Prosthecodimorpha staleyi: one gene and its partner. The protein of the gene in region 2 interacts with the protein of the main gene of each other region in a pairwise test. Links are inferred from orthologs where the notes say so. Each region holds a gene or a part of one and is shown on either strand. Other genes may lie near its edges.

Region 1 (6,644 bases), on a different replicon or contig from region 2:
ATAATTGGCATCGGTCAGCAGACGCACCGACGAGAGCGGCAGGTCGCAGATCGGCAGCGTGTCGGCATCGAGGCGGGGATCGAGCGTGAAGCCGGTCATGGCGGGTCCTGTCGGGCTGGCGACCGGGCCTGTCGCGGAAGGCCGGTTCTGTGGATGGCGGGGCGGCCGATCGCCAGGGAGCGGCCGGGTCGAGATGTAGCCCTTGCAAGTCGCCGGTCAATCCATGATATGAGGACCCCGGGAGGTCGGCGGTGGACGTCGCCACTCGTCGATCTGGTCAGGTCCGGAAGGAAGCAGCCAAGGCGGGTCGGGCACGGGTCATCGTCCGGCCTCCCACCGCCTCGATTTTGGGGTGTCACGATTTGAGGTCGCCCGCCGAGCGGCGGCCGGCCGGAACCGGCCGAGCGCCGGTTCCGCTGAACGCGCGGGTGCCGCATGGACGGTCTCTTCCCGACCGACAGCCTGCCCGAGACCGCCGGGCCGACCGATGCGGCGAAGCCGGGCGCCGCGAAATCCGGCGCCTACCGGGTGCTCGCCCGCAAGTATCGCCCACAGAGCTTCGACGACCTGATCGGCCAGGAGCCGATGGTGCGCACGCTCTCGAACGCCTTCGAGATCGGCCGGATCGCGCAGGCCTACATGCTGACCGGCGTGCGCGGCGTCGGCAAGACCACCACCGCCCGCATCCTGGCCCGCGCGCTCAACTACGAGATCCCCGGACAGATCGACAAGCCGACCATCCACATGCCGGTGGCCGGCGTGCATTGCCAGGCCATCATGGAGGGCCGGCATGTCGACGTGATGGAGATGGACGCCGCCTCGCATACCGGCATCGAGGACATCCGCGAGATCATCGAGGCGGTGCGCTACAAGCCGGCCACGGCGCGGATGAAGGTCTATATCGTGGACGAGGTCCACATGCTGTCCAATGCGGCCTTCAACGGTCTCCTGAAGACCCTGGAGGAACCGCCCGAGCATGTGAAGTTCATCTTCGCGACGACCGAGATCCGCAAGGTGCCGGTGACCATCCTGTCGCGCTGCCAGCGCTTCGACCTGCGCCGCATCGAGGCCGGCGTGCTGACCGCCCATCTGCGCCGGATCGCCGAGGCCGAGCGGGTCGGGATCGAGGACGAGGCGCTGCGCCTGGTCGCGCGCGCCGCGGAGGGCTCGGTGCGCGACAGCCTGTCGCTGCTCGACCAGGCCATCGCCCATGGCGAGGGGCAGATCACCGCCGACCAGATCCGCGAGATGCTCGGCCTCGCCGACCGCACCCGGGTGATCGACCTGTTCGGCCAGGTCATGCGCGGCGACGTGGCGGCGGCGCTGCAGGAACTCGAGGCGCAGTATGCGGTCGGCGCCGACCCGGCGACGGTGATCGCCGATCTCGCCGAATTCACCCATTTCGTCACACGGCTGAAGCTGGTGCCCGGTGCGGCCGAGGACGGCGCGGCGACCGAGGCGGAGGTGACGCGCGGCCGCGACTATGCCGAGGGCCTGTCGCTCCGGGTGCTCGGGCGCGCCTGGCAGATGCTGCTCAAGGGCTTCGACGAGGTCAAGACGGCGCCGAAGCCGCTGGCGGCGGCCGAGATGGTGATCGTCCGGCTCGCCTATGCGGCCGACCTGCCGACCCCCGACGAGGCGCTGAAGCTATTGCGCGACGCCGGTGGCTCCGGAGGCCCGTCACCGGGTCCGTCCGGTGGCGGCCTGTCGGGTGCGGGCGGTGGGGCCGGTGGCCCTCCTCGCATGGCCGGCGGCTCGCAGGGACCGGGCGGCGGCGCCATGCCGGGGGCGCCGACCGCCTCGGGCGAACCGCGCGCCGCACCCCGGTTGGTCGCCTCGTCGGCCGCCATGGCATCCGCGGCGCCAGCCGGCGCCCAGGCCGCCGCGGTCCCGTCTCCGGCGGCCCCGTGGGAGGAGCCGCGCGCGTCTGCCGTACAACCGTCCCCTTCCCCTTCCCCTTCCCCGGTACCCGCCGCCACCGCGCCCGCCGGCGACACGCGCCCGCTCAACAGTCTCGAGGACATCGCCGCGCTCGCCGCCGAGAAGCGCGACATCCGGCTGAAACTCGCCATCGAGCGGCAGCTGCGGCCGGTACGCGTCGAGGACGGGCGGATCGAGTTCTCGCCGACCCCCGAGGCGGCGAAGGATCTGGCCCAGGAACTGGGTCGCAAGCTCGGCGACTGGACCGGCCGGCGCTGGATGATCGCCATCTCGCGCGAGACCGGCGGGGCGACGGTCGCCGAGGAGCGCGAGGCGGCCCGCAACCGGCTGGTCACCGACGCCCGCGCCGATCCGCTGGTTGCCGCCGTGCTGAAGCGCTTCCCCGGCGCCATGATCGTCGACGTGCGCGTCCACAAGACGGCCGAAGAGGAGGCCGCGGCGGCGGCGGGCGCGCCGATCCTGCCGGCCGGGTCGGAGGATTTGCCGGCGGACGCCTACACGGCACCGGTCGACATGGACGATCCGGGCTGGGCGCCGGACGATTGACGGTCGCAAACGGCCGCCTGCACCCCAGATTCCATGAACACCCCCAACCCGAGGAGCTCCGATGGACTTCCTGAAGATGATGAAGCAGGCCAAGGACATGCAGGCGCGGATGGCGGGCCTGCAGGACGAACTGGCCACGATCGAGGTGTCCGGCGCCTCCGGTGCGGGCCTCGTCACCGTCACGGTCTCCGGCAAGGGCGAGATGCGCTCGGTCAAGATCGACCCGTCGCTGCTGAAGCCGGACGACGCGGAAATCCTTGAGGATCTGATCGTCGCGGCGCATCGCGACGCGAACGCCAAGGCGGAAGCGGCGATCGCCGCCAAGATGGCCGAACTGACCGGCGGTCTCGGCCTGCCGGCCGGTTTCAAGCTGCCGTTCTGACGCCGGCCCGGGCTCGCGCGTGCCGGCCGGCTCGAAGGGTTTGGGTTTCGGAACCTGGGGCGGTCAGACGGTGCGGTCGAGCACGCGACCGAGGCCGGAGGTGATCGGGGCCTTGGTGACCTCCTTCTCGACGACCTTCTCCTTGTCTTCCTTGCGGGTCTCGGTGGCCTGGCGATCGAGACGCGTGTTGCCGCCGAGATCGATGAAATGCTTCCGCTGCGCCTTGTCCACGCTGGTCATGCCGCTTCTCGCCCCCTGTTCTGCGGCGGATCGTTGGACGGCATCCGTGAATCCCGACTTGCGCGGATCGTTCAAAGTCTAGGCAATCTGGAAATTTCCGGGGAGGAATTGCGGCTCCCCGCCGACGAGGCCCATTCCCATGTCGAAATCCATCGCCGGGCCCGAGATCGAGCGTCTGATCCAGCTGCTCGGCAAGCTGCCCGGGCTCGGGCCGCGTTCGGCGCGGCGGGCCGCCCTGGCGCTCGTGAAGCGCAAGGAAACCCTGCTGGCCCCGCTGGCGCGCGCCTGCACTGAGGTCAACGAAAAGGTCGGCGTGTGCACGGTCTGCGGCAATGTCGACACCGTCGATCCCTGTTCGATCTGCCGCGATCCGCGCCGCGACGAGAGCACGATCGTGGTGGTCGAGGACGTGTCCGATCTCTGGGCCCTGGAGCGGGCCGGCGCGATGGCGGCGCGCTATCACGTGCTCGGCGGGGTGATGTCGCCGCTCGACGGCATCGGCCCGGACGACCTGAACATTCGCGGCCTGATCGAACGCTGCCGCTCGGGCCGCGTCGGGGAGGTCATCCTCGCGGTCAACGCCACCGTCGAGGGCCAGACGACCGCGCATTACATCACCGGCGAGATCGCCGGTCTTAAGGCCGACGGGATCGACGTGACGGTGACCCGGCTGGCCCATGGCGTGCCGGTCGGCGGGGAACTCGACTATCTCGACGACGGCACTTTGGCGGCGGCCCTGAAAGCGCGGACGCGGTTCTGAGCCCGGGGCCCCCGCGCCCACGAAAAAGCCGGCGCCGCGGGGATGTCCGTGACGCCGGCTCGAAGCGCCCGCGGCCGGGCGGTCAGATCACTTCTTCGCGCCGAGCGCGGTCTCGTCGATTTCGACCTTCGCGGTCTTCTTCAGCTGGGTGAGCGCTTCGGAGAACTTCTCCTGGACGACCTGCTGGCGGAGCTGGTCCTTGACCTCGTCGAGGCTCGGTACCTTCTGCTTGCGCTTGTCCTCGACACGGATGACGTGAAAGCCGAATTGGGTCTGCACCGGGGTCTTGGTGAACTCGCCCGGCTTCAGCTCCTGCACGGCCTTGTCGAACTCGGCGACCATTTCGCCGGCGCCGAAATAGCCGAGATCGCCGCCTTCCTTGGCCGAGCCCGGATCCTGCGACTTGTCGGCCGCGATCTTGGCGAAATCGCCGCCCTTGGCGATGTCGGCGATAATCGCGTCGGCCTCTTCCTTGGTCTTGACCAGGATGTGGCGGGCGCGGGTCTCCTCCGGCGGGGTGGTGCCGCCGACATACTTGTCGTAGGCCGCCTTCACATCGGCGTCAGTGACGGAGCCGTCGACCTTGATCTTCACGAATTCGTTGATCAGCAGACGCTGCCGCAGGTTCTCCAGCCGCTTCTTGAATTCGTCCGACGCGCCGAGGCCGTCCTTGTCGGCCTGACCGGCGAGGATCTGGATGTCGATCAGGCGGTCGAGCGCGGCGCGGCGGCGGGCCGGTTCCGGCAACTGGGCAAACTGCTGCGACATCTCGGCCATCACGGCGGCAAGGTCGGACTCCGTGATCGGCTTGCCGTCGACGGTCGCGATCTTCTTGTCCTCCGCGGCCGCGGCGGGCGTCCATCCGGCCGATCCGATCACGGCCGCCGAGGCCAGAAGGGCGGCCAGGACCGCGATGCGTGACGCTTTGATCATCGGAACTATCCTTCGATGGTTTCTTCGCCCCGATAGGGACCGATTGCGGCGGGGCCGTGAATTCGGGCCGGCACATTGGTGCAAAGCCGTGACGTTGACAACAGGGAGGCCCCCACTTATCTCTGCCGCGGCCCCCCGTGGCGCCGGGTTTCGGCTCGTCTTGCGACGGGCTGTCGCGCCCCGCCAGCCCCTCTCGCCGGCTCGCCGCGCGGAGTTGAAAAACGAGGGCCGGTCGAGGGCGGCACGAGGGCTGTTCCGGACCCCGGGGCACGCGTTTCGTTTTCCCTCGGTCGCATTTCCATGAAATCTTCCGGTCGCGCCGGACGGAGCCGATCAGGCGTTCCGGCGGCGTCGCGGACCGACAGTCAGGAAAGGCCCTCCATGTTCGGGCTCGGAAATCTCGCCAAGAAGCTGTTCGGCTCCGCCAACGATCGCAAGGTGAAGGCCTACCGGCCGCGGGTTGAGGCCATCAATGCCCTTGAGGCCGAGCTCGCGCTGCTGACCGACGACGAACTCCGGGCACGCACGGAGACGTTCCGCGCCAACCTGGCCGCCGGCACCAAGCTCGACGATCTGCTGGTCCCGGCCTTTGCGACCGTGCGGGAGGCCGCCAAGCGCGCGATCGGGCAGCGGCATTACGATGTGCAGCTGATCGGCGGCATGGTGCTGCACGAGGGCAAGATTTCCGAGATGCGCACCGGCGAAGGCAAGACGCTGGTCGCGACCCTGCCGGTCTATCTCAATGCCCTGACCGGCAAGGGCGTGCATGTCGTCACCGTCAACGACTATCTCGCCTCGCGCGACGCCGAATGGATGGGGCGGGTCTATCGCTTCCTCGGCCTGACCGTCGGCGTGATCGTGCACGGTCTCGACGACGAGCAGCGCAAGGTCGCCTATGGCTGTGACGTGACCTACGGCACCAACAACGAGCTCGGCTTCGACTATCTGCGCGACAATATGAAGTACGAGGTCGGCCAGATGGTCCAGCGCGGCCATCACTACGCGATCGTCGACGAGGTCGACTCGATCCTGGTCGACGAGGCGCGCACGCCGCTGATCATTTCCGGCCCGCTCGACGACCGCTCCGAGCTCTACAACACCATCGACGCCTTCATTCCGCGGCTGACCGCCAAGGAAGACTACGAGATCGACGAGAAGCAGCGCACCGCCTCCTTCACCGAGGCCGGCATGGAGAAGCTCGAGCGGACGCTGGCCGAGGCCGGCCTGCTCAAGGGCGAGAACCTGTTCGACGTCGAGAACGTGACCGTCGTCCATCACGTCAATCAGGCGCTGCGCGCCCATTCGCTGTTCCAGCGCGACAAGGACTATATCGTCAAGAACGACGAGGTCGTGATCATCGACGAATTCACCGGCCGCATGATGCCCGGCCGGCGCTATTCGGAAGGCCTGCACCAGGCTCTTGAGGCCAAGGAGCACGTCAAGATCCAACCCGAGAACCAGACGCTGGCCTCGATCACCTTCCAGAACTACTTCCGCATGTACGAGAAACTCGGCGGCATGACCGGCACGGCCATGACCGAGGCGGACGAGTTCATGGACATCTACCGTCTGGAAGTGATCGACATCCCGACCAACCTGCCGGTCCAGCGGATCGACGACGACGACGAGGTCTATCGGACCAACGAGGAGAAGTATCGGGCGATCATCCGCCTGATCGAGGAGTGCAAGGGGCGCGGGCAGCCGATCCTGGTCGGTACCACCTCGATCGAGAAGTCCGAACTGCTCGCCCATCTTTTGGTCAAGGCCGGTTTCCGCCAGGCCGACCCGACCGATCCGGCCGCCTTCCGCGACCTCTATGACGGCGACCAGAAGTCGACCACC
Region 2 (6,669 bases):
GCGGCGTGGCGGGCGATCGCTGACCGTAGCCATAGCCTTCAGGTCGGCGACCACGTCGGGCGACGAACGGGCGACGAACTTGCGGCCGTCATGCAGCACGACCACGAAGACGCGTTCATGGCGGAAGCTCTGGTCGAGCAGTTTGTCCAGGCTCTGGCCGACGCGGCGCAGCCAGCGATCGAGATAGGCCGACACGTTGCCTTCGCTGTGCTCGGCACATCCCGCTACCGCATTCTGCAGTGCAATATCTTCAACGTCACCATTGGCGCAGGTCAAACGCAAGACGGGGCGACCCGTCGCGCTCCGACGAATACGTACCACCCCCGGTGCAAAATCGCCCAATACGATTTCGATGGCAGACATCGGAATGCCCTCAACGTCGCGCTGAATACGCTGCGCGGCTCCGATCTTACAAAGGTACGACGAGTTTCGGATTCGCGATTCGTTGAATGAGGATATCCACAAGGATATTTACTTTACAATGCGGCAAGTGCCGATGTGGTAAAGGTTTTTTCTGAACTCCACAGACGTTCTTCCGTTCACTGAGTGTTCTGTTCGGGACAACAACCAGAATTCCAAGGATAGCGGCTGGCGACTCGAGGTTCCGTGCGTCGTTCCGCTCGCGAGACGGTGACATTCTCAATCGAGCATGAATAGCCATGCGTCGGAATCCCTGCCCTGTTCGGCAAGCACTTGACGCAACGGGCATCGATTGATTCGCGATCTGGCGGGCAGCCGAATTCGGACCGGCCGTTCGGGCGTTGTCGAACCGGTTCGATACTCCGACGCCTCAGGCGTCATCGAACCGGTTCGATACTCAGACGCCTCAGGCGTTGTCGAACCGGTTGGTGGCCGGAAAGCCGCGCGGCGGCAGGCGGCCGGCATCGGCGCGGTTGCCGAGCCAATCCTTCAGGTCGTCGAGCGAGCGCGTGAAGCTCGATCCGCCGGAACTGGTCCAGACCAGCCCCTCGGCGCCGTTGAAGCATTTGAGATCGGCCAGACCGCCATCCTTGAAGCGCTGCAGGCGCACGCCGGAACCGCGCGCCATCTCGGCGACCTGCTCGATGGGGAAGACCAGGAACTTGCGATTGTCGCCGATCGTCGCGACATGGGTCGCGCCCGGCGGCACGGTGCGCACCAGGCGGACCTCGTCCTTGGCCGCGACATTGACCACCTGGCGCCCCTTGCGGGTCTGCGCCACCACCTCGGCCTCGGGCACGATGAAGCCCTTGCCCTCGCGCGTGGCGACCAGCAGGCGGCGGTCCGGGCGATGGACGAAGACATCCAGCACGTCCTGGTCCTCGTCGAGATCGACCTGGATGCGGATCGGCTCGCCATGGCCGCGCCCGCCCGGCAGCTTGGAGGCATCGAGCGTGAAGACGCGGCCGGCGGTTGAGAAGACGACAATCTTGTCGGTGGTCTCCGCCTTGAAGGCGACCCGGAGCTTGTCGCCCTGCTTGAAGTCGAGCCGCGCGAAATCGTCGAGATGGCCCTTCAGGGCGCGGATCCAGCCCTTCTCGGAGACCACAACGGTGATCGCCTCGCGCTCGATCATCGCTTCCTTGATGTCCTCCTGGGCGTGGCCGGGCGCATCCGCGAAGGTCGTGCGGCGCTTGCCGAGCTTGGTCTCCGGTCCGAAGGTGGCGGCGACCTCGCGGATCTGCAGCGCGACCACCTTCCACTGCTTGTCGACCGAGGCCAGCAGGTCGCGGATCTGCCCGGCCTCGATGGTCAGCGCCTCGTGCTCCTTGCGGATCTCGAATTCCTCGAGCTTGCGCAGGTTGCGCAGCCGCATGTCGAGGATCGCATTGGCCTGGACGTCGGTCAGGTCGAAGCGGGCCATCAGCACCTGCTTCGGCTCGTCTTCCTCGCGGATGATGCGGATCACCTCGTCGATGTTCAGATAGGCGATCAGCAGGCCGCCGAGGATTTCGAGCCGCTTCTCGATCACGCCGAGCCGGTGGCGCGAGCGGCGCAGCAGCACCTCGCGGCGGTGGTCGAGCCATTCGACCAGCACGTCCTTGAGGCCCATCACCTTTGGGACGATGCCGCCCGACAGGACGTTCATGTTGAGGGAAATGCGGCTTTCGAGCTCGGACAGCTTGAAGACCGATTCCATCATCAGGCCGGGCTCGACATTGCGGCTCTTGGGCACGAAGACGACGCGCACATCCTCGGCGGATTCGTCGCGCACGTCGTCGACCAGCGGCAATTTGCGCTCGTTGATCAGGTCGGCCAGTTTCTCGATCAGGCGGCTCTTGGCGACCTGGTAGGGGATTTCGGTGACCACCACCACCCAGGTGCCGCGGCCCTGATCCTCGGTGTGCCAGCGCGCCCGGACCCGGAAGGCGCCGCGTCCCGTCCGGTAGCTCTCCAGGATCGAGGCGCGGCTTTCGACGATGATGCCGCCGGTCGGGAAGTCCGGCCCGGGCACGATCTCGACCAGGTCCTCGATACCGGTCTCCGGTGCCTCGATCAGCTTCAGGGCGGCGCGACACAGCTCATGCGCATTGTGCGGCGGGATCGAGGTCGCCATGCCGACGGCGATGCCGGACGAGCCGTTGGCGAGCAGGTTCGGGAAGGCGCCGGGCAGCACGACCGGCTCCTCCTCGGAGCCGTCATAGGTCGGGCGGAAATCGACCGCGTCCTCGTCGATGCCTTCGAGGAGGAGCGCCGCCACCTCGGTCAGCCGCGCCTCGGTGTAGCGCATGGCGGCCGGGTTATCGCCGTCGATATTGCCGAAATTGCCCTGCCCGTCGACCAGCGGATAGCGCTGCGCGAAATCCTGCGCGAGCCGCACCATGGCGTCGTAGACCGACTGGTCGCCGTGCGGATGGAACTTGCCGATCACGTCGCCGACGACGCGGGCGCATTTCTTGAAGGCCGAGCCGGGATCGAGCCGCAACGCCCGCATGGCGTAGAGCAGGCGCCGGTGCACCGGCTTCAGCCCGTCGCGCACGTCCGGTAGCGCGCGATGCATGATGGTCGACAGGGCATAGGCGAGGTAGCGCTCTTCCAGCGCGTCGCGCAGATTGACCGGCAGCACCTCGCCGCCCGGCCCGCTCTCGTCGCCGCCATCGGACGGCGGAATCACCCTGTTTCCCATATGTTCCCGTTACGCCATCTCCCCCCGAAGGGCAAGCCTGGACGCCCCGCCGTCACGCACCGCCGGCGCCCCGCTGGATCAGCGCCAGCAGCCGGTCGCGCGTCTCGGGCAGGTCGCGCCCGCGCTCCTGCGCGGCATGGCGGGCGAGAAAATGGCCGGTCAGCCGGAATCCGGCCGCAAGATCGGCCCCGTCCGGCGGCGGATGGTTCGACCCGTCCGCCGGCGCCAGGAAAGCGGGCAGCGGCAACAGCCGGTCGGCGAAGGGCGCGCCGGCCTCCCGGCTGGCGGCCCGGCCGGTCTTCGGGCTGACCCAGGCCAGATCGCGCGTCGCCCCGGTCAGGGCGCAGGCGGACAGATCCAGCCCGATGCCGAGCCCTTCGAGCAGCATCAGTTCGAAGCGCACGACGAGTTCGCCGGTCTCGACCGGGTCGCCGATGCGGTCGAGCACCTCGTCGAGGGCGGCATAGAGCTCGGGATGCGGGTCGCGTTCCGAGACGAGCCGGAGCAGCGCCGCGAGGGTCTGCGCCGCCAAGAGCGCGATCGGGCTCTCCATGAAGCCGGCGGCGCGGAAGCCGATCGGCTCGACCGCGTAGCTGCCGAGATGCTCGTCGAGCCGCGCGCGCCAGACGAGGCGCAGGCGGTTGCCGGTCTGCAGCGCGGCGGCGAGCTTCTGCGAGCGCGCGCCGCGCACGAGACCCAGATGCCGCCCCCGTTCGCGCGTCATCGCCTCCAGCACGGCGTGGGATTCGCCCTGCCGGCGCAGGCCGAGCACGATCGCCTCGTCGGTCCACTCCATGGCGCCAGTCTATCCGGCCGGCCCGTCCGGCAGAAGGCGGGCGGCGGACACGATACGGGCATCGGTTGCCGTTGCCGGATCGGTCACGGACGCGGCCCCTCCCCGGCGACCGCGTCGATCAGGTCAAGCCAGGGCCTGACCCCGATCCGGGCACGGTCGTAGCGCGCCGCGATGGTCTCGCGCGCCGCCCCGCGCAGGGCCGTGAAATCCGCCGGCCGCCGGCAGGCCGCCGCCATGGTGTCGGCCAGTGCCGCGCGATCGAAGAAGTCGACCAGCAGGCCGTTGCGGCCGTGCTCGACCACCTCTTGGACCGGGGCGGTCGCCGAGCCGATCACCAGAGCTTCCACCGCCATAGCCTCGAACAGCGACCAGGAGGCGACGAACGGATAGGTCAGATAGACATGCGCCGCACCGGCCCGGATCGCATCGAGCATGCGGCCATGCGGCAGGGTACCGACGAAATGCACGCGGCGCGGATCGACCGCATCCGCGATCTCGGCCCAGAAGATGTCGCGCCAGGTCCGGCCCTCGGGCGGCGGCGTGCCGTAGCCCTTGCCGTCGGCGGCACCGATCAGCACCACCTCGGCCTCCGGCACCGCGGCCAGGAAAGCCGGCAGCGCGCGGACGAAGACATGCGCGCCGCGCAGCGGCTCGAAGCGGCGGTTGACGAAGGTGACGAAGGGCGTCGTTCGATCGAGGATGCGGCCGTCCGGCAGCGCGAAGCGGGCGGCGGGATCGGGCCGGATCGCGGCGAGGTCGACGCCCTCGTGGATGACATGGGCATCGCGCGCGAGCCGCGGCGGCAGCATCGACACCTGGAACCGGCTCGGGGCAACGACCGCGTCGGCCTCGGCCAGCGCCAGCAGCATCGAGGCGTTCTTGGCGTGGACGCGGCAGAGCTCGTCCAAGGTCTCCTTGGCGAATTCCCGATCGAAACCGACATCGCCGCCGCGGCTGCGGTAGTAGAACTCGGCATATTCGATGCGCCGCGCCGCCGGGAAAATCTCGCCGAGGAACAGCGTCTCGCCCCAGCCCGGATGGCCGACGATGACATCCGGCGCGAAACCCTTGGCCTTCAGCGCCTCCGCGGCCCGCGCCGCCGCCCGCCCGCGCAGGAAATCGGCCTCGGCCCGGACCGCCGGCTCGAAGATGCCCTTGGTCGTGCCGCGCTTCAGCCCCCAGCGCATGATCGGCACGCCCGGCACCCCCGGCGCCCCGTCCTGCGCGATCGCCGCCACCCGGTCCCCGCGCGCGCGCAGGGCTTCGGCCAGAAAACCGAACTGGCCGGGGAAGTTGTTGTGCACCAGGAGGACGGAGAGCGGCATGGCGGGTCGAGCCTAACCGATCCGGACGACCGCCGTCACTCGGTCGGGAACTCCAACCCCATCTCGCGGTAGCGTTCCGGGTCGTCGGACCAGTTCTCGCGCACCTTCACGAACAGGAACAGGTGCACCGGCTTCTCGGCGATCTCGGCGATCTCCTCGCGCGCGGCCATCGAGATGGCCTTGATGGTCTGGCCCTTCTCGCCGAGTACGATACGCTTCTGGCTTTCGCGCGCGACGTAGATGACCTGCTCGATGCGGATCGAGCCGTTGCGCATCTGCTTCCACTGCTCGGTCTCCACGGTCGATTCGTAGGGCAGTTCGTCGTGGAGACGCAGGAAGACCTTCTCGCGGGTGACCTCGGCGGCGAGCTGGCGCAGCGGCAGGTCGGAGATCTGGTCCTCCGGATAGAGCCAGGGTCCGGTCGGCACATGCCGGCCGAACCAGGCCAGCACGTCCTGGACGCCGTCGCCGTTCATCGCCGAGACCATGAACACCGCCTCGAAGGCGGCCTTGGCGCTGGCCTGCGCGGCGAGCGCCAGGAGCGCGTCGCGGCGGAGCAGGTCGATCTTGTTGAGGATCAGCACCTTCGGCTGGCGCACTTCGGCGAGGCGCTCGAGTACGGCCAGCGCGCCGTCGTCGAGACCCTTCTTGGCGTCGATCAGCAGCGCGACCAGATCGGCATCGGCCGCCCCGCCCCAGGCGGAGGTGACCATGGCGCGGTCGAGCCGGCGGCGCGGCCGGAAGATGCCGGGCGTGTCGACGAAGATGACCTGCGCGCCGTCCTGCATGGCGATGCCGCGGATCAGGTTGCGGGTCGTCTGCACCTTGTGGGTGACGATCGAGACCTTGGCGCCGACGAGCTGGTTGAGCAGGGTCGACTTGCCGGCATTGGGCGCACCGATCAGGGCGACGAAACCGGCCCGCGTCGAAGACGCCGCCGCCTCGGCCCGACGCAGCGCCGCCTTGGCCTTCTTGTTGAGCGGTACCGGCTCGAAATCGTCGTCGGCGGAGATGTCTTCGGGCTCTTCGGCCATGGGTCGTGTCCGTTCCGGATCTGATGAGGCGCCGGTCCGGCGGATCATATCGCGATCGGACGGCGCAGTCGTGGGATGAATGGGCGGAGGTCTCAGCGCTCGGACGCCGCGACGATCGGGCCGTCTTCCGACCACAGACCCTCACGCACCAGAATGGCGGTGGCGGCGTTCTGCTCCGCCTCGCGTTTGGAGCGCCCGCGGCCTTCGGCGCCTTCGAGACCGGAGAGATCGACCGCGATGGTGAATTCCGGATCGTGATCGGGTCCGCAGCGGCCGACCTCGCGATAGACCGGTGCCGGAAGTCCGCGGCCCTGGACCCACTCCTGCAGCGTCGTCTTGGCATCGCGCAGCGGACCGCGCGCGGACATCATCATATCGCGCCAGTGCCGCTCGACGAAGGCGCAGGCC

What was found.
Region 1: the proteins of recO (region 2) and recR interact in binary tests that used the Escherichia coli proteins (3 or more experiments, as listed by UniProt). The link is inferred for Prosthecodimorpha staleyi from one-to-one orthologs.

The regions. Positions count from the first base shown.
Region 1 is NZ_JAHHZF010000007.1:24,168-30,811, reverse strand. Bases 2,182-5,058 are described here. They hold recR (recombination mediator RecR), read left to right. Parts: upstream 2,182-3,248; coding sequence 3,249-3,869; downstream 3,870-5,058. Other genes in these bases: KL771_RS14720 (peptidylprolyl isomerase), read right to left, coding at 3,957-4,802; KL771_RS14730 (hypothetical protein), read right to left, coding at 2,933-3,109; KL771_RS14735 (YbaB/EbfC family nucleoid-associated protein), read left to right, coding at 2,549-2,869; KL771_RS14740 (DNA polymerase III subunit gamma/tau), read left to right, coding at 2,182-2,487. In the rest of the region: KL771_RS14750 (HIT domain-containing protein), read right to left, coding at 1-99; more of KL771_RS14740, read left to right, coding at 436-2,181; preprotein translocase subunit SecA, read left to right, coding at 5,184-6,644. UniProt on the Escherichia coli protein: May play a role in DNA repair. It seems to be involved in an RecBC-independent recombinational process of DNA repair. It may act with RecF and RecO.
Region 2 is NZ_JAHHZF010000005.1:147,115-153,783, forward strand. The notes cover bases 2,031-4,932. They hold recO (DNA repair protein RecO), read right to left. Parts: upstream 3,903-4,932; coding sequence 3,159-3,902; downstream 2,031-3,158. Other genes in these bases: parC (DNA topoisomerase IV subunit A), read right to left, coding at 2,031-3,106; KL771_RS11370 (glycosyltransferase), read right to left, coding at 3,986-4,932. Outside these bases: KL771_RS11355 (hypothetical protein), read right to left, coding at 1-363; more of parC, read right to left, coding at 827-2,030; more of KL771_RS11370, read right to left, coding at 4,933-5,227; GTPase Era, read right to left, coding at 5,263-6,261; rnc (ribonuclease III), read right to left, coding at 6,354-6,669. UniProt on the Escherichia coli protein: Involved in DNA repair and RecF pathway recombination.